DNA from 4 places in the Amycolatopsis sp. WAC 04197 genome. Region 2 is predicted to be linked to each of the others. Evidence: riboswitches for the same ligand, from Rfam matches in the RefSeq annotation. Region 2 holds a riboswitch; each other region holds the start of a gene.

Region 1 (4,723 bases), on a different contig from region 2:
GATCCCGCCGACAAGGTTCTCCACCTGTCACCCGCACTGCGCCCTGGTCAAGCCGCGTTCCGGCTGGCTTCGGAGCTGGCGCTACTGGAGGCCGGAGAGGTGATCGACCGCCTGGTCGACGACGGGAACTTCAGCGGCGACACCGCGCGCCGGCTCGCGCGGATCGGACTGGCCAACTACTACGCGGGCGCACTCGTCCTGCCCTACCGGGTGTTCCTCGGTGCCGCGGAACGGTATCGCTACGACATCACCCGGCTGTCCGACCACTTCGGCGTCGGCTTCGAGACGATCTGCCACCGGCTCTCGACATTGCAGCGGCGGGGAACACGCGGCGTGCCGTTCTCGTTCGTCCGGGTCGACCGCGCGGGCAACATCTCGAAACGCCAGTCCGCCACCGGATTCCACTTCTCCCGCGTCGGCGGCTCGTGTCCACTGTGGATCGTCTATGAGGCGTTCAGCTCACCGGGCAGGATCGTCACCCAGGTCGCCGAACTCCCGGACGGCAAAAAGTACTTCTGGCTCGCCCGCACAGTGAACCGCACCGTCGGCGGACACGGCGACCCCGGCAAGACCTTCGCGATCGGGCTCGGCTGCGAACTCCGCCACGCCACACGGCTCGTCTACTCCGACGGCATCGCCCTCGGGGCCGACGCCGCGGTCACCCCGATCGGGATGGGCTGCAAGGTCTGCGAACGACCAGCGTGCCCGCAACGCGCGTTTCCGGCCATCGGCAAGGCGTTGCGCGTGGACGAGCACGCCAGCAGCCTGCTCCCCTACCCTCCTCAGGCCTGAACGCCGACACCCTTGCCTCCACTCGGGTGAGGTCCCGGACACAGTCGACATAGTAGGACTTCCTACTTTATGGTGTCCTCAGGTCTGCGGTGCAGGGAAGCCGGTGCGATTCCGGCGCGGTCCCGCCACTGTGACCGGGGAGCGGCGCCTCACGTGAGATGGCCACTGGCGAAAAGCCGGGAAGGCCGGGGCGCCGTGGATCCGGGAGCCAGGATACCGGCCGCGGATGTTCGTGTTCGTCCACGAGGATGGAGCTGAACGCATGCGGATTCTTCCTGCCTGCGCGAAAGACGCCGACCCACCGTCCACCCGGCGGTAGTTCAGCCTGCCTGAGAACCCGGCCACGACCCGTGCGCCCGGGCAGTCCGTCCTGCGCTCTCGCGAAAGGCGACCTCATGACCACTGAACTCCACCATTTCCTCGGTGGCACAAGCGTTTCAGGCACGTCCGGACGCTTCGCCGACGTGTTCGATCCCAGCGCCGGATCCGTCCAAGCACGTGTGCCGCTCGCGTCGACCGCCGAAGTCACCGCGGCGATCGGCCAGGCTGCCGACGCCCAGCGGGGATGGGCACGGTGGAATCCGCAGCGCAGGGCCCGTGTGCTGATGAAGTTCGTCGACCTCGTCCGGTCCGAAGAGGACGGTCTCGCTCGGCTGCTGGCCTCCGAACACGGCAAGACCGTCGCCGACGCGCGCGGCGACATCCAACGCGGGCTCGAGGTCGTGGAGTTCGCGATCGGTATCCCCCACCTGCTCAAGGGCGAGTTCTCCGACTCGGCGGGCACCGGCATCGACGTCTACTCGATGCGCCAGCCCCTCGGGGTCGTCGCCGGGATCACCCCGTTCAACTTCCCCGCGATGATCCCGCTGTGGAAGGCCGCGCCCGCCATCGCCTGCGGCAACGCGTTCATCCTCAAGCCGTCCGAACGCGACCCCTCGGTGCCACTGCGGCTGGCCGAACTCATCCTCGAAGCGGGCTTGCCGCCGGGCGTGTTCCAGGTCGTCAACGGCGATAAGGAAGCCGTCGACGCGCTGCTGACCGACCCGCGCGTCGAGGCGATCGGGTTCGTCGGGTCGTCGTCGATCGCCGAGTACATCTACACCACCGCGGCGGCGCACGGGAAACGCGCGCAGTGCTTCGGCGGCGCGAAGAACCACATGATCGTGATGCCGGACGCCGATCTCGACCAGGTCGCTGACGCACTCGTCGGTGCCGGGTACGGCTCGGCAGGCGAGCGGTGCATGGCCATCTCCGTCGCCGTTCCCGTCGGGGAGGCGACCGCGAACGCCCTGGTCGAGAAGCTGACCGAGCGGGTCAAGACGCTCAAGGTCGGCGCGTCGCTGGACGATGCGGCCGATTTCGGCCCGTTGGTCACCGCCGAGGCGGTCCAGCGGGTTCGCGACTACATCGACGTCGGGCTGGCCGAGGGCGCCGAACTCGTCGTCGACGGCCGTGACCTCACCGTGCCCGGTCACGAGAATGGCTTCTTTCTCGGCGCCTGCCTGTTCGACCACGTCACCGCGAAGATGCGCATCTACCGTGAGGAGATCTTCGGCCCCGTGCTGTCCATCGTCCGGGCCGCCGACTACGAAGAGGCGCTGCGGCTGCCCAGCGAGCACGAATACGGCAACGGCGTCGCGATCTTCACCCGCGACGGTGACACCGCGCGCGACTTCACCTCGCGGGTGAACACCGGCATGGTCGGGGTCAACGTGCCCATCCCGGTCCCGATCGCCTACCACACCTTCGGTGGCTGGAAGCGCTCCGGATTCGGTGATCTCAACCAGCACGGTCCCGACTCGATCCGCTTCTACACCAAGACCAAGACCGTCACCTCGCGCTGGCCGTCCGGCATCAAGGAAGACGCCTCCTTCGTCATTCCCACGATGGACTGAGGCCGCGATGAGACTGACAGAGGAACAACGCGCTCTGCGCGAGACGGCCGCGGACTTCGCCGCCGAACATCTCGCCCCGCACGCGGTCGAATGGGACCAGGCCAAGCATTTCCCGGTCGACGTGCTGCGCAAAGCCGCCCAGCTCGGCCTCGGCGGGATCTACCTGCCCGAGGACGTCGGCGGCTCGGCGCTCGGCCGGCTGGACGGGGTGCTGGTCTTCGAAGCCCTGGCCACGGGATGCCCGTCGATCGCGGCCTACGTTTCCATCCACAACATGGTCGCGACGATGATCGACCGCTTCGGCGATGATGCCCAGCGACACACGTACCTGCCCCGCTTGTCCACTATGGACTCATTCGGAAGCTACTGCCTCACCGAACCCGAAGCCGGCTCCGACGCGGCCGCGTTGTCGACCCGCGCCCGGCGGGACGGCGACCACTACGTCCTCGACGGCGTCAAGCAGTTCATCTCCGGTGCCGGCACCTCCGACGTGTACGTCGTGCTCGCCCGCACCGGCGGGCCGGGCCCTGGCGGGATCTCCGCGTTCATCGTCGAACGGGAAACCCCCGGCGTGTCGTTCGGCCCGAACGAAATCAAGATGGGCTGGAACGCCCAGCCCACGAGGCAGGTGCTCTTCGACGGCGCCCGCGTCCCGGCCAGCGCCCTTCTCGGCGCCGAAGGCGCCGGATTCAAGGTGGCCATGTCCGCTTTGGACGGTGGACGGCTGAACATCGCCGCCTGCTCGCTCGGCGGTGCCGAAGCCGCGTTGGGTAAGGCTGTCCTGTACCTGACCCAACGGACCGCCTTCGGCGCGAAGCTGTCGGAATCCCAAGCCCTGCGGTTCCGGCTGGCGGACATGCGCACCGACCTCGAAGCGGCCCGCACCCTGCTGTGGCGAGCCGCCGACGCCCTCGATCAGCACGAGCCCAACGCCACCCAGCTCTCGGCGATGGCCAAACGCTTCTGCACCGACGCCGGATTCGACATCGCCAACCAGGCCCTGCAACTGCACGGCGGCTACGGCTACCTCGCCGAGTACGGCCTCGAAAAGATCGTCCGCGACCTGCGGGTACACCAAATCCTCGAAGGAACCAACGAAATCATGCGGGTCATCATCTCCCGCCGGATGCTGAAGGAGGCCTCGTGAGCGACGTCGAATTCCTCGTCCACAGCGGGATCGGCCGGATCACGCTCAACCGCCCCCGCGCGCTCAACGCCCTGACCCAGGACATGGTCCGTGCGATCGCGAAGCACCTCGACCGCTGGCGCGACGACCCGGGCGTGCGCGCGGTCGTCGTCGACGGCGCCGGTGACCGCGGCCTGTGCGCCGGCGGCGACATCCGCTCCATCTACGACGACGCCCGCGCGGGCGGCACCGCGTCGCTGGAGTTCTGGGCCGACGAGTACCGGCTGAACGCCACCATCGCCCGCTACCCCAAGCCCTACGTCGCGATCATGGACGGCCTCGTGATGGGCGGCGGCGTCGGCGTCTCCGCGCACGGCAGCCACCGGATCGTCACCGACCGGTCCCGGATCGCCATGCCCGAGGTCGGCATCGGGTTCGTCCCCGACGTCGGTGGCACCTACCTGCTCTCCCGCGCCCCCGGCGAACTCGGCACCCACGCCGCGCTCACCACCGCCCAGCTGTCCGGCGCCGACGCCATCGACTGTGGACTGGCCGACCACTACGTCCCGGCCGACCGGCTACCCGACCTGTTCGACACGCTCGCCTCCCACACACCCGGCGCGGCGATCGATCTCATCGCGGATCCCCCACCGCCCAGCACACTCGCCGCCGATCGCGGCTGGATCGACGACTGCTACGCCGCCGACACTGTCGAGGAGATCCTCGACCGGCTACGCGACGGAGGAGAACGGGCGATCGCGGCGGCCAAGGAGATCGAAGGCAAGTCCCCGACCGCGCTCAAGGTCACCCTGCGTGCCCTGCGGACCGCGGCCACCCTGCCGGATCTGGAAACCGTGCTGGCCCAGGAATACCGGATCTCGCATCGTGCCTTCGCGTCGGCGGAGTTCGT
Region 2 (4,723 bases):
CCTCACGCCGCAACAGGACGCCATCACCCGGCTGGTGGCGGCGGGGGAGACGAACAAGGAGATCGCGCGGCGGCTGGTGATCAGCCACCGGACGGTGGACCACCACCTGCGGAACATCTTCACGGCACTGGGGGTGCGGTCCCGCGTGGAGCTCGCGCGCCGCGTCGCCGCCGGCGAGTGACGCCGCCCGTGACTCGCGTGATCAGAGGCGCGACTCGCGTGATTGGAGGCGTAACACGTGAGTTTCGCCTTCAATCACGCGAAATACGTCCCTGATCACGCGAGTCACGCTTCCGCTCACGCCGCACCCTGGTGTCCACAGTGGTCACTTCCCGGACAGCATGCGCCTGCTTTGTGTCGGTAAGTACGGTTTCGCGGGGAGTCGTGAGTGGTAAAGAGGGTTAGAACGACCATCGCCACTCACGACCCCCCGGGCAAAACTGCGCAAAGTGCCCAAAGCGGACACTCTAATCTCAGCGAGCGTCCTTTTGGACAGTCTGAGGGAGGCGCACCCCACTGACGAGCTCACGTCACGGGCAGGCGAGGACAGGTGCCTGCGGACGGCCACCGCCGTGCAGGTCGCTCAGCGGAACCCTGGCCAGACCGAGGATCGCCTGCGCGGTCGCGCGCGGGGCGGTCGTCGCGTTCAGACCGGTGGCGTCGTAGGCGATCGCGCCGCGATCGGCCTCGGCGCCGGCGCAGCCGGTCTGCAACGACCGCAGGAATTCCCGCGCCCTGACCGCGGCGGCGGGACGCTGACCGGCCAGCGCTTCCGCGGCGAGGCCGGTGCTGTTGGCGTTGGGCGCGTTCGTGCCGAAGCCGAAGCCGCCGTTCGCGTGCTGCTTCGTGACCAGCCACGAGATGCCCTCGCGGGCGTTCACCGGGTCACCGGTGGCACGCAAGGCCTGGACGACCGTCGCGGTCGCGTCGACGTCGCTCGTGCACGTCGCTTCGCCGAAGTTCTGCGGGAAACCGCCGTCCGCGCACTGGGTGCCCGCGAGGAAAGTCACGGCCGACGCCGGGGCGCCGCCAGGGGTGCGGTCCAGCGCCAGGAGGGCGAGCGACTGCGAGAGAGCGTTGGAGTAGTCGCCGTACTCGGATCGGTCGGAGAACCGGCCGGACGGCGTGAGCAGCGAGAGCAAGCCCGCCTTCAGGTCGACGCCGCCGAACGACGCCGGGTCCTTGCCCCGGATCTGCGCGGCCAGCATCAGTTTGGCGTGCGCGCCCGCGTAGGCCTCGGTGCCGCTCCCGACGTAGCCGGTGGTGACCTCCGGTTTCGCGAGCCAGGCGATCGCCTTGCCCGCGTTCGTGTCCGACACCCCGGCCGCGGCGAACGCGAAGATCGCGTCGATCGTCAGGCCCTGATCGGGGAACTTCTGGCCGCCGAAGTCGGCCTCGAACCGTTCGCCGTCGGTCATCTGCCTGGCGAGCCAGCCCGCGGCGGCGTCGGCCTTGTTCCGGGTGGCCGCGGCCGCCGCCGGGGCGGTGACCAGCCCGATGCCGCACAGCAGGGCGACAGCGAAAACCAAACGTCTCATGAGAACCCTTTCCCGCATTTCCACGACAGGAGTCGGTGACATCGCGCGACGTGGGTGACCGGGCTCGCCTGGAAGGCATACCGTTGCGGGACAGCGCCGGACTCTCACCGGACTTCCCCCACGACCGCGCGAGAAGACTCTCACCCCGGTCGGGTGCGGGATACCGCCGGGTGCCGATGTGATCCTGGCAACCGACCTGGTCAGCGGTACCTGCCTGAGGTGAACGGGTGTTAACCTCGGCTGGCTCGACAACAGAACACCGCCGCCCGTGACGGGGAAGCCGGTCGAAATCCGGCGCTGTCGCGCAACCGTGGGCCCTTCGCAGGGCGAGCCGGGATACCGAACGGGCGGACGAACGAACCACTGTCGCGATAAACAGGGGTGACTGCGGCGTCCCGCCTTGTCCTCCGCCATGCCGCAAGGAGGAGTCATGCGCCGCGGGTACCTGGCCGCGTCGGCGTTCGCCGTCATCGTCGCCATGATCGCCGCACCGCTCAGCGGGACGGCGACGGCGGCGAACGATCCCGGTGCCGCGAAGGCGAATGCCCGCTGGCTCGCGACGAAGCTGAAGCCGGACGGCACACTCGACAACCCCAGCGGCGGCTCACTGCCCGACCACGGCCTGATGCTCGACGTGCTCTTCGCGATGTACGCCGCGGGCGAGGGCGCGCGGGCCGAGCCGATCGTGAAGTTCCTCGACGACCAGGGCCACGCCACCGACTACTTCACCTGGGACGGGCTCGCTCCCGGCGCGGGCTACGACAAGATCATCGTCGGCGGCGCCGTGGCGAAGACGCTGGTCGCCGCCCAGGTGTCCGGCAGGAATCCCCGGGCGTTCGACGGCTACGACCTGGTCGCCGAAACCCATGCGGCCATCATGCGCAAGGGCCCCGACAAGGGCCGGGTCAGCGATTACGCCAAGGATCCCGCTCTCGCCGACGCGGTGAGCAACAACGCGAACATGTTCGGCCAGGCGCTCGGCGTGATCGGGCTCGCCGTGGCGGGAGAGAACGACCGGATCGCCATCGACAGGCTGCTGACCCAGCAGTGTTCCGAGGGCTACTTCCGCGTCCTCTTCTCCTACATCCCGACCAAGGAGACCGGCGACCACGTCACCCCGGACGGCCGCAAGGTCTCGACCTGCGACGAGGGAAAACCGCTCGGTCTTTCCCCGACCGACGGTGACGCCACCGGGCTCGCCCTCTCGGCGATGCTGGCCGCGAAGAAGGCGGGCGCGGCCGGTCTCGACGCCCCGATCGCCAAAACCGTCTCCTGGCTCAAGGCGAACCAGACACCCGGCGGCGGCTGGGGTGGCGGCGTCGGCACCGAAGCGCCGAACACCAACAGCACCGGCCTGATCGTCCAAGCGCTCGTCGACGCCGGCGGCGCGGACGCGGCGGTGGACAAAGGCGTGCGGTACCTCAAATCCGCGCAGGTGACCGCCGCGGCCGACGCCGGGAACAAGCTCGCGGGCGAACTCGGCGCGATCGCCTACGATCCGGCTTCCTACGAGGCCGCGCGTTCCTCCGGCATCAGCGGCGTCGACACCTGGATCCGCGCGAGTGCCCAGGCTTCGCTCGGGTTGTCGCAAATCGGTTTCCACTCGCTCGCGAAGGGCGAAGTCCTGCCGCCGGCCACCGGCGTCCCGGAAACCCCGGCTCCTGTGACGCAGCCGCACAAACCGAAGAGCACACCGCCGAAACCCAAGAAGTTCGTCACACCCAGGGCGTCCACCGGCGCCCGGGTGTCGACGGTGGCGGCGACGCCCGCCCCGGCCACCGCGCCCGCGGCCGTCCGCCTCGGGGCCTACCTGACGAACCGGCTCGTCGGCGGCGACCACGTCGAGGTCACCGAGGACGGCAAGACCTACGTCGACTACGACGCCACCGCCGACGTGGTGCTGGCCTTGCGGGCGTTGGACCAGCAACCGGACGCGGTCGCCCGCGCTTCGCAGTTCTTGTTGAAGCCGGAAGCCGTGCAGGCCTATGCCCACGGAGCGCCGTACGAACAGGGCGAGGCGTCGTACGCCGAACCGCTCGCGAAACTCGTGCTTGTCGCCGAATTCGCGAAGTCGGACGTCGCCGGGCCTTTGCGCGCCGATCTGGTGAAACTGCGTGGTGCCGACGGGGAGTTCACCGACACCGGATCGTTCGCCGACGCCGATCGGACGGTCGAGCGGCACGTTTGGGCGGTGCTCGCCACCGCCGCCGACCCCGGCCCCGCGGTCGAACTGCTCCTTTCCCGCCAATGCGCGGACGGCACCTTCCCGAAGCACCTCGACACCGCGGAATGCGGTTCCGGCGACCTCGCCGCGACGGCCGCCGCGGTCACCGCGCTGGTCGCCCGGCCGCACACGGACGCCGCGCCGCCGACCAAACGCCCGGACGGCTGGACCGAGCGGCGCGTGTCGGCGTTCGTCTCCGCCGTGGACGCGCTCGGCGTCCGGCCCACCGGCGAGGGCCTGGTGACCGGAGAAGGCGGCGAGGTGGACATCGCGCTCAGCGCCACCGTCGCCGCCGCGCGGCAGACCGCCGGGCTCGACGCGAGCGGAACCGCGCGTTCGCTGGGCAAACTGGTCCAGGCCGACGGCGGGTTCGCCAAGGGAGCCGGGGGAGAGACCGATTTCCCGACCAGTTCGACCGCCGCCCAAGGGGTTGCGGGCCGGTCCTGGCTCACCGCCGCGGATTCGCCGCTGTCACCCGCGATCCGGCTGCCGCTGACCGCCGGCACCGATACGCCGGCGCTGGCCGCCGCCCAATCCGACGACCAGCCGGCCTGGGTGATCTGGGGGATCGCGGGGCTGGCCGTGCTGTTCCTCTCCGCCGCGATCGCGCTCGTCTTCGTACTTCGTCGTTTCACCAAGAAAAGGGGGTAACACCATGAAGAGACTGCTCGCCGTCACGACCGTCCTCATCGGACTGATCGGACTGTCCGCCGCACCCGCGAACGCGGTCGACACCACCAAAGGCTACGCCGGGATCTGCACCGGTGCCGACGCGCGCACCGGGGTCACGGTCGTGATCGACTTCCAGGAACTGGCCGCGCCGACGATCACCCGCTGCTCGCCCAACGCCACGCCGGGCACCGCCCGCACCGGGATCAAGGCGTTGCAGGACGCGGGGATCGCGGTCGCCGGCACCGCGCGCTGGGGACTCGCTTTCGTCTGCCGTCTGGAAGGACGCCCG
Region 3 (4,723 bases), on a different contig from region 2:
ACCCTCGCCGACGGCACGACGCTGGTCGACGAGATCGCCGTCGCTGACGCCCACCCGGCCGGGGCGCGCCCGTTCGCTCGTGCGCAGTACATCGCCAAGTTCCGCACGCTCGCCGACGGCGTGATCACTCCCGAGGACCAGGACTGGTTCCTCGACACCGTCACCCGGCTCGGGGAACTGGACGCGGCCGAGGTCGCCGGGATCGCTCTCCCGGCCGGTCTCGCCACCACCTCGGTCAGCAAGGGGATCTTCTGATGCTGCACGCCACGCCCTCTCCGGCGGAGAAACGCTCCGCGTTCCGTGCGGGGTTGAATTCCGGTGCTCTGCAACGCTTCCCCGGCGCGTTCAATCCCTTGAGCGCCAAGCTGATCGAACGACAGGGATTCGAAGGCGTCTACATCTCCGGCGCCGTCCTCTCCGCCGAACTCGCCCTGCCCGACATCGGCCTGACCACGATCACCGAGGTCGCCGGCCGTGCCCAGCAGATCGCCCGTGTCACTTCGCTGCCCGCCCTGGTGGACGCGGACACCGGGTTCGGCGAGCCGATGAACGCCGCCCGCACCACCCAGCTGCTCGAAGACGCCGGAGTCGCGGGGATGCACCTGGAGGACCAGGTCAACCCCAAACGCTGCGGCCACCTGGACGGCAAAGACGTCGTCGAACGTGACGTCGCCGTCCGGCGGATCACCGCCGCCGTCGCAGCCCGGCGTGATCCGGACTTCGTCATCGCGGCCCGGACCGACGCGGCGGGGGTGAACGGCCTCGACGACGCGATCGACCGGGCCAAGGCCTACGCCGACGCGGGAGCCGACCTGATCTTCCCTGAGGCCATGCGCGGCCCGGCCGATTTCGAGCGGATGCGGGCCGCGGTCGACGTCCCGATCCTGGCGAACATGACCGAATTCGGCAAAAGCGAACTGCTGGACGCCAAAACCCTCGATTCGCTCGGGGTGAACATCGTCATCTATCCCGTCACTCTGCTGCGCCTCGCGATGGAGGCCGCCGAAAACGGCCTGCGCACCATCACCGAGCAGGGAAGCCAGGAGAGCCTGCTCCCGCGGATGCAGCACCGCCGCGACCTGTACGACCTGCTGGATTACAACGCCTACAACGCCTTCGACGAGAACATCTTCAATTTCCGCGTCTGATATTCAGGGCGCCCGAATTCCTTCAAGGGGACGACTATGTCCACACCCACTATCCATAAAGGACTCGCCGGTGTCGTCGTCGACACCACCGAGGTGTCGATGGTCAACCCCGACACCAACTCGCTGACCTACCGCGGATACCCGGTTCAGGACCTGGCCGCGAACTGCTCGTTCGAAGAGGTCGCCTATCTGCTCTGGCACGGCGAACTGCCGGACCCGGCGCAGCTGGCGGCGCAGAACGAGGTCGAAAGGTCCCAGCGTGGTCTGCCGGCCGACCTGGTGATGACACTGCTCGCGCTGCCCGACGCGGCACACCCGATGGACACGCTGCGCACCGCGGTGAGCATCCTCGGCGCGAACGACCCGAGCGAGGACGACAACTCGCCGGAAGCCAACCACGCCAAGGCTTTGCGGCTCTTCGCGGTGCTGCCCGCGGTCGTCGCGATCACCCAGCGCCGTCGGCACGGACTGCGCCCGCTCCCGCCGCGCGAGGACCTCGGGTACGCGGAGAACTTCCTCTACATGACGCTCGGGGAAGTGCCGGAGCCGGTGATCGTCCGTGCGTTCGAGACGTCGTTGGTGCTGTATGCCGAGCACAGCTTCAACGCCTCCACCTTCACCTCGCGCGTGGTCACTTCCACGCTCTCGGACCTCTACAGCGCCGTCACCGCCGGAATCGGCGCGCTCAAAGGGCCGCTGCACGGCGGCGCCAACGAAGCCGTGATGGCCACGTTCGAGGAGATCGGGACGGCGGACAAGGCGGAGGCCTGGCTCAAGACCGCGCTGGCCGAGAAGCGCAAGATCATGGGCTTCGGGCACCGTGTCTACAAGAACGGCGACTCCCGTGTCCCGACCATGCGCCAGGCCCTGCAGGAGGTCGCCGAACTCCGCGACGGTCATAACCTGCTCGACCTGTACGAAGCGCTGGCCCGGGCCATGTACGCGGAGAAGGGGCTGCACCCCAACCTCGATTACCCGGCAGGCCCGGCGTACCACCTGATGGGATTCGACACTCCGGTGTTCACCCCGATCTTCGTGGCCGCGCGGATCACCGGCTGGACAGCGCACATCACCGAGCAGCTCGCGGCCAACAGCCTGATCCGCCCGTCCAGCACCTACTCCGGTAAGGCGCAGCGCGCCGTCGCGCGACCGTGACACGAACCGTCCCGGGGCGCGCGATGGCGCGCCCCGGGGAGCGGTGCGTACGTGCGGGTGGCGCCGGAAAGACTTGAGGAAATCACGAGTGCGAGGCGCTACAGTGGCGAACGCAGCTGGTTCGAGCATCGTGCGCGTCATGACGGTGATCGAGGCAAGAGGGAACCCGGTGGGAATCCGGGACTGCCCCGCAGCGGTGAATGGGAACGACCTTCGTCAGTCTCCGCGGAGACAGCACTGAGCCGGGACGGCTTGGGAAGCGACGGACAGTAGGAACCCGGCGAAAGCCGGACCGCCCATGAGTCCGAAGACCTGCCCGCTGTGCACCCCGCGACCGCGGGGTGGTGGCTGCGACCTCGCGGGTTGGGTCTCGCCGAAACACGACCGGTGCCGGTCGTGTTTTGTCGTGCACTCCCGCGAAGTCCACGTGGACTCGCGAAGGAGAGCCCCGTGACCTCGACAACCACGACCAGCCGCGCCACCGTGTACGGCTACCCCCGTCAAGGCGCCGAGCGCCAGCTGAAGAAGGCGATCGAGTCCTACTGGGCGGGCCGCGTCGACGCGGACGCCTTGCTCGCGACCGCCCGCGACCTGCGCCTGCGGAACCTGGCCGAGCTGCGCGACGCCGGCATCGACGAGATCCCCAGCAACTACTTCTCGTTCTACGACCACGTCCTGGACACCTCCTGGCTGCTCGGCGCGATCCCGGAGCGGCACCTCGCCGCGGTCCCCGACGCGACCACCGCGGCCGGACGGCTGGACCGGTACTTCGCCATGGCACGCGGCACCGCGGACGCGCCGCCGATGGAGATGACCAAGTGGTTCGACACCAACTACCACTACCTCGTCCCCGAACTCGGCCCGGACACGCAGTTCAGCCTCGACGCGAGCAAGCCGCTCGACGAGTTCGCCGAGGCACTCGAACAGGGCGTCACCACGAGGCCGGTCGTCCTCGGCCCGGTCAGCTTCCTGCTGCTGGCCAAGGACCCGACCGGCACCGACGGTTTCCAGCCTCTCGACCTGCTGGACCGGATCGTCCCGCTCTACGTCGACCTGCTGCGGCAGTTGCGTGAGGCGGGCGCGGAGTGGGTCCAGCTGGACGAGCCCGCGCTGGTCACCGACCAGCCGGCCGAGGTGCTGGGCAAGGTCGAGGAGACCTACGCAGCCCTCGCCCGCGAAGAGGCGCGCCCGAAGATCCTCGTGGCCTCCTACTTCGACCGGCTCGGCGAAGCGCTGCCGGTGCTGGCCGCCGCTCCGGTCGAGGGCCTCGCGATCGACTTCACCGGCTCGGCCGCCGCCAACGTCGAAGGACTCGCCGCCGCCGGTGGTATCCCGCGCAAGCGCCTGGTCGCGGGGATCGTCAACGGCCGCAACATCTGGGCCGCCGACCTGACCGCCGCCCTCACTACCCTCGGTACCCTGCTCGGGCTCGCCGGGACCGTCGACGTCGCCCCGTCCTGCTCACTGCTGCACGTGCCGCTGGACGTCACCCTGGAAACCGATCTGGACCCGGAGATCGCCGGGTGGCTGTCCTTCGCACGGCAGAAGCTGGAGGAGATCGTCACCCTGCGGCGCGGCCTGACCGAAGACCGCTCCACGATCGCCAACGCGCTGCACGTCAACGCCAGCCGGCTGGCCTCGCGCGCGGCGTCGCCGATCGTGCGGGTACCCGCCGTCCGGGACAGGGTCGCCGCGATCACCGACACGGACCTGCACCGCGCCGCCCCGTACGGCAAGCGCCGCCAGGCCCAGCAGGACCGCCTGCGGCTGCCCGAACTGCCGACCACCACCATCGGCTCGTTCCCGCAGACCGGTGAACTGCGCAAGGCCCGCGCGGCGCTGCGGGCGGGCAAGCTCGACCGCGACGCCTACCAGGAGGCGATGAAGGCCGAGATCCGCGCCGTCATCGCCGAGCAGGAGCAGATCGGCCTGGACGTGCTGGTGCACGGCGAGCCGGAACGCAACGACATGGTCCAGTACTTCGGTGAGCAGCTCACCGGGTTCCTGGCCACCCAGCACGGCTGGGTGCAGTCCTACGGCACCCGCTACGTCCGGCCGCCACTGATCGTCGGCGACGTCGCCCGTCCCGAGCCGATGACCGTCGCCTGGGCCACCTACGCCCAGAGCCTCACCGAGCGGCCGGTCAAGGGCATGCTGACCGGACCGGTCACGATGCTCGCGTGGTCGTTCGTGCGCGACGACCAGCCCGAGGGCGATACGGCCCGCCAGGTCGCGTTCGCCCTGCGGGACGAGGTCGTCGACCTGGAGAACGCCGGGATCAAGGTCATCCAGGTCGACGAACCCGCGCTGCGGGAGACGCTGCCGCTGCGCACCGCCGACCGTGCCGCTTATCTGGAGTGGGCGGTCGCCTCGTTCCGCCTCGCCACCTCCGGTGTGCGGGACGAGACGCAGATCCACAC
Region 4 (4,723 bases), on a different contig from region 2:
GGCCGCGGTCGAAGAACTGCTCGATGAAGAACTTCCAGCCCTCCTGGGAGAAGGCCTTGTCCTTGTTCACCAACGCGATCTGGGTGGCCTCCGGGCCGGTGAGCGCGACGATGCGGCGGCCGAACGCGCCCATCCACGACACCGGTCCGTAGGTCTCGTAGCGTTTGAGGCCGAACTCGATGCCGAAGCGCATGAAGTCCAGCGCGTGCCCGATCACCGGCGGCCCCTCGTCGCCGAGGACGGGTTTGAGGCCCGGCGGGGCGGGCGCGAGTTCGCGGACCGGCCAGGTCGCGCCGAGCCAGCGCTGGTCGACCGAACGCGGCAGGGGGATCGAGGTGAGCGGCGGAACCCGCTCGCGCAGCGCCCCGGTGACCTTTTCGACGGCGTTCGCCATGGTGACCATCTCCCCGCTGAGACCGGTTACCACTCCACCATCGCACCCTTATTGACGCGTTGACAATACCTCGATGGAAGTTCCGTGAAGGCCCCCTTTACTACCCTGAGGGTAGGGAAGGAGGCCTTCACGGACCGGTCAGGCCAGTTCGGAGCGGACCGTGCGGGCGGCCGCGACCAGGTTCCGCAAGGCCGGTTCGACCTCGGCGTAGCCGCGGGTCTTCAGGCCGCAGTCCGGGTTGACCCAGATCCGCTCGGCGGGCACGGCGCCGACGGCGGTCCGCAGCAGGCCACTGACCTCGTCCACGCCGGGGACGCGCGGCGAGTGGATGTCGTAGACACCCGGCCCGACGCCGCGGCCGAAGCCCGCCGCGCCGAGATCGGTGACGACCTCCATCTTCGACCTCGCGGCCTCGATGCTGGTGACGTCGGCGTCGAGCGCGTCGATCGCCTTGACCACCTCACCGAATTCCGAATAGCACATATGGGTGTGGATCTGGGTGGCGTCGTCGATCCCGGAAGTCGCCAGCCGGAACGACGAAACCGCCCACGCGAAGTACGCCTCGTGCGCCGCCGCGCGCAGGGGGAGCAGCTCCCGCAACGCCGGCTCGTCCACCTGGATGACGCGGATGCCCGCCTCCTGCAGGTCGTGCACCTCGTCGCGGATGGCCAGCGCCACCTGACGGGCGGTCTCGCCCAGCGGCTGATCGTCGCGGACGAACGACCACGCCAGGATCGTCACCGGTCCGGTCAGCATGCCCTTGACGGGTTTGCCGGTCAGGCCCTGCGCGTAGCGCGCCCACTCGACGGTCATCGGCTCCGGACGCGAGACGTCGCCGTACAGGATCGGCGGCCGGACGCAGCGCGAACCGTAGGACTGCACCCAGCCGAAGTCGGTGGCCGCGAAGCCGGCCAGCCGCTCGGCGAAGTACTGCACCATGTCGTTGCGCTCGGGCTCGCCGTGCACCAGCACATCGAGGCCGAGATCCTCCTGCAGCCGGACGACACGCTCGATTTCGGCCTTCATCGCGGCTTCGTAGCCCGCGTCGTCCAGCGAACCCGCCTTGTGCGCCGCCCGCGCCTTGCGGACGTCGGTGGTCTGCGGGAACGAGCCGATCGTCGTACTCGGCAACGGCGGCAGTTTCAACGCGGCCTGCTGAGCCGCCGCGCGCCGGGCATAGGGGGAGCGGACGGTGTCCTCCGGCCGCAGCGCCTCCAGCCGGGCACGGACCCCGCTGTCGGCCAGGTCGGCCGCCGTCGCGCGATCCGTGGCCGCGGCGCGGGCGGCGGAGAGGTCGACACCCTCTTCCTTCAACGCTCGCCCGAGCAGGACGACTTCGTCGACCTTCTGCCTGGCGAAAGCGAGCCAGCCCTGCAGCCGCGGGTGAAGCCCGTCCTCCCGTTCGACGTCGTAGGGCACGTGCAGCAGCGAACAGGACGTCGACACGCTGACCGACTTCGCGGTGCCCAGCAACGTCGCCGCCCGGCTGAGCGCGCGGGTCGGATCCGTGCGCCAGACGTTACGCCCGTCCACGACACCGGCCAGGACCTCCTTGTCCCGCAAGGCGGGTTCCGAGGCGACGGCGTCCACAAAGGACTCATCGGAGACGAGATCGACGGCGATGGCGTCGATCGGGGAGCGGGCGAGTACGCCGAGTCCGCGGCCGAGCCCGCCGAAGTACCCGGCGACCAGGATCTTCGGCCGCGCGGTCTCCTTCGCGAGCCGGTGGTAGGCGCGGATGAGCGCGTTGAGTTCCCGTTCGCTGCGATCCGCGGCGAAGGCGGGCTCGTCGAACTGGACCCACTCGACGCCTTCGTCGTGCAGCCGGCGCAGTAGTTCGACGTAGCCGTCGAGAAGGTTGTCGAGCAGCTCCAGCGGACGGAAGCCCTCAGGAGCCGTCTCGGCCGGCTTCGCGAGCAGCAGGAACGTCACCGGGCCCACCAGTACCGGCCGGGTCTCGACGCCGATCGCGCGGGCTTCGCGGTACTCGTCCAGCGGTTTGGTGCCGGTGAGCGAGAACGTCGTGTCCGGGCCGAGTTCGGGGACGATGTAGTGGTAGTTCGTGTCGAACCACTTCGTCATCTCCATCGCCGGCGCGTCCTGCACCCCGCGCGCGGCGGCGAAGTAGGTGTCGAGAGGCGAGAGGCCGAGCGTGGTGAAGCGCTCCGGCAGCGCTCCGAACAGCTCGGTGGTGTCGAGCACCTGGTCGTAATGGGAGAACGTGTTGGAGGGGACGGAATCCAGCCCCGCGTCCTTGAGCTCCCGCCAGGCGCGGGTGCGCAGCGCGCGGCCGGTGCCGAGCAGTTCGGCTTCGTCGGTCTTTCGCGCCCAGTAGCGTTCGAGTGAACGCTTGAGTTCCCGGTCCGGTCCGATCCGGGGGTAGCCCAGCACTGTCGTGCCGATTTCGGTCACAGCTCTCTCCTCGCGAGCTTGTCGTCGGAGCCCGGAGCGCGCAGGAGTGACCGCCGTTCGGTCGTGCCCATCCCACGAGGCCCGGACTCACGCACGCCGTCGGCGCGCGTACCACGGGCAGGTCTTCGGACTCGTGGGCGACTCGCTCGCTCCTACCGGCCGTCGCTTCCCGGGGCGCCATGTCCCAGTGCTTTACCGTGTCTCGCACGGTGACGGCTTTCGTTCCCACATACCGCTGCGGGGCAGTCCCGGATTCGCACCGGGTTCCCTGTTACCTCGACCGGCCTGGGAGGCCGGTCGAACCAGTAGCACTCCGGAGCGTACCGAGGCGCGCTAGTGGCCCGCTGGACATGTGACGAACCGGACGCAACGCGTGACCAGAGGGTGAACTCGCGTGATCAGGTGGCGAGCTCGCGTGCCAGATCATATCGATCGGCGGCAAGGGGCGTGTCGTTCATTGCCACGGCCTCCTCCTCCGCTGCGGGCTGATCGAGTTGCTGCGCGTCGGTGCAGCGTCAGCCCTAACCCGGGCTCGACTCCCTGAGGCATATCGACAATGCCAGCTCGGCTGGGCTGTCCTCATCGAGTTCGTCGACCGGTGCGATCGCGCTCGGGCAGCGTCACTGCCCCTTTTTGATGGAGGACGCGATCTGGTTATCGCCGCAGGCACGGGATCGCAATGTTACCGGATTCGGCCAGGTGAAGAGGAATCGGTAAGTCGCCCTGCCGCAGCGGATATCGTAGTCTTGGCACGAAATTTAGCAGGGTGCCATAGTCGGTTTGTGTCATTTGAGTCAAATTCGTAGAGTATTGCTCCATATGGGGCTGTATCACTTGGCGCCCATGGCGGGATCGTGGACGATGAACCGCAGGTTCGGCCGTCGGGAATGGTGGCCACAATACCGAGGCTGAAGAAAATTTGCTAACCACGGTTGCTGTAGGTTATTTCGGCGAATATCTGATCGTCCGAGATGATCGACCGAAACACAATTGTTGTCTCTCAATACTGAGATCTGTGCGGGCGGGGCTTAAGATACGCGAATGTCTATGGTGCTAATCGCGCGAATGCAGCAGCGGCTTGCGAGATCTCGTGAGGATAGCGACGACACCACGGTCTTCCTGGAGTTGATGTACCTCGGAGAACTAACGCTCAAGATTATGGTTGCTGGCATGCTGGCTGCAACCGAGGACGACCGCGATCGCCACCGCTATAGGTTGGAATATGGGTTGGTGCGAGCCAGTGGGCTGGGCGAATGGTGTGATGCACTTGATGATCTGTTAACGGGTCCAGCCTCGGCGAACGTCACGTCTGGTGCACTTCCTGAAAAGGTTGAACTAGCCAAAAATTATGAGCTGAAAGTGGAAGAGGGGTGGCAATCTGTTGCCGTAAATTCTATCCTTGAAGCGTGTAGAATCATAGATCCAGAATACTGGTCTGATCACCCCAATCGTGTTGCTGCAAGAATTTGGGCGCGCCACTTTACCTGGCTGCGGAATAAGACTAGAGGTCACGGCGCTACCACCATTGGCTCAAGTGCGCGCATGGTGGCCGCGCTGGAGCGGTCTATCTTGGCTATAATTGATAACTTTAAGCTCTTTCGGCGTGAATGGGCATATCTTCATCGGAACTTGTCAGGCAAGTACCGGGTTGTTCCAGTAACGGAACAAGCGACTTCGCTAGAGCGCCTCAAGCGCCAGAATGATTCTTCCTATGAAGACGGCATCTACATAGTTTATGGGGATCTTCCCTTCCTGGTCCCGTTGATATTCTCGGATGTGGAACTGAATGATTTCTTCCTGTGCAATGGCGGGTACACGGATGCGAAATTCGAAGCTCTCTCATATGTAACCGACACCAGGAAACATCTCGACGCTCAGCGCTATGTGAGCGCTCCAACGCAGTTGCCAATGAGTGAA

Evidence for each region. A riboswitch is a leader RNA that binds a small molecule or an ion and turns the genes downstream of it on or off. The one in region 2 is predicted to bind cobalamin.
Region 1: another riboswitch for cobalamin. It lies ahead of DMC64_RS18705 (CoA-acylating methylmalonate-semialdehyde dehydrogenase); the one in region 2 lies ahead of DMC64_RS21445 (prenyltransferase/squalene oxidase repeat-containing protein).
Region 3: another riboswitch for cobalamin. It lies ahead of metE (5-methyltetrahydropteroyltriglutamate--homocysteine S-methyltransferase); the one in region 2 lies ahead of DMC64_RS21445 (prenyltransferase/squalene oxidase repeat-containing protein).
Region 4: another riboswitch for cobalamin. It lies ahead of metE (5-methyltetrahydropteroyltriglutamate--homocysteine S-methyltransferase); the one in region 2 lies ahead of DMC64_RS21445 (prenyltransferase/squalene oxidase repeat-containing protein).

The regions. Positions count from the first base shown of each region.
Region 1 covers NZ_QHJK01000004.1:384,808-389,530, reverse strand. The annotation lists gene DMC64_RS18710 (short-chain fatty acyl-CoA regulator family protein) at 1-792, shown strand, start outside; cobalamin riboswitch at 846-1,032, shown strand; gene DMC64_RS18705 (CoA-acylating methylmalonate-semialdehyde dehydrogenase) at 1,188-2,687, shown strand; gene DMC64_RS18700 (acyl-CoA dehydrogenase family protein) at 2,695-3,834, shown strand; gene DMC64_RS18695 (enoyl-CoA hydratase/isomerase family protein) at 3,831-4,723, shown strand, end outside.
Region 2 covers NZ_QHJK01000005.1:184,441-189,163, reverse strand. The annotation lists gene DMC64_RS21450 (LuxR family transcriptional regulator) at 1-181, shown strand, start outside; gene DMC64_RS21445 (prenyltransferase/squalene oxidase repeat-containing protein) at 531-1,538, opposite strand; cobalamin riboswitch at 1,570-1,701, opposite strand; cobalamin riboswitch at 1,813-1,879, shown strand; gene DMC64_RS21440 (hypothetical protein) at 1,969-4,413, shown strand; gene DMC64_RS21435 (hypothetical protein) at 4,418-4,723, shown strand, end outside.
Region 3 covers NZ_QHJK01000004.1:392,368-397,090, forward strand. The annotation lists gene DMC64_RS18720 (MmgE/PrpD family protein) at 1-255, shown strand, start outside; gene prpB (methylisocitrate lyase) at 255-1,148, shown strand; gene DMC64_RS18730 (bifunctional 2-methylcitrate synthase/citrate synthase) at 1,185-2,303, shown strand; cobalamin riboswitch at 2,404-2,638, shown strand; gene metE (5-methyltetrahydropteroyltriglutamate--homocysteine S-methyltransferase) at 2,754-4,723, shown strand, end outside.
Region 4 covers NZ_QHJK01000009.1:71,821-76,543, reverse strand. The annotation lists gene DMC64_RS30370 (cytochrome P450) at 1-394, opposite strand, end outside; gene metE (5-methyltetrahydropteroyltriglutamate--homocysteine S-methyltransferase) at 533-2,806, opposite strand; cobalamin riboswitch at 2,905-3,119, opposite strand; gene DMC64_RS30360 (hypothetical protein) at 3,848-4,723, shown strand, end outside.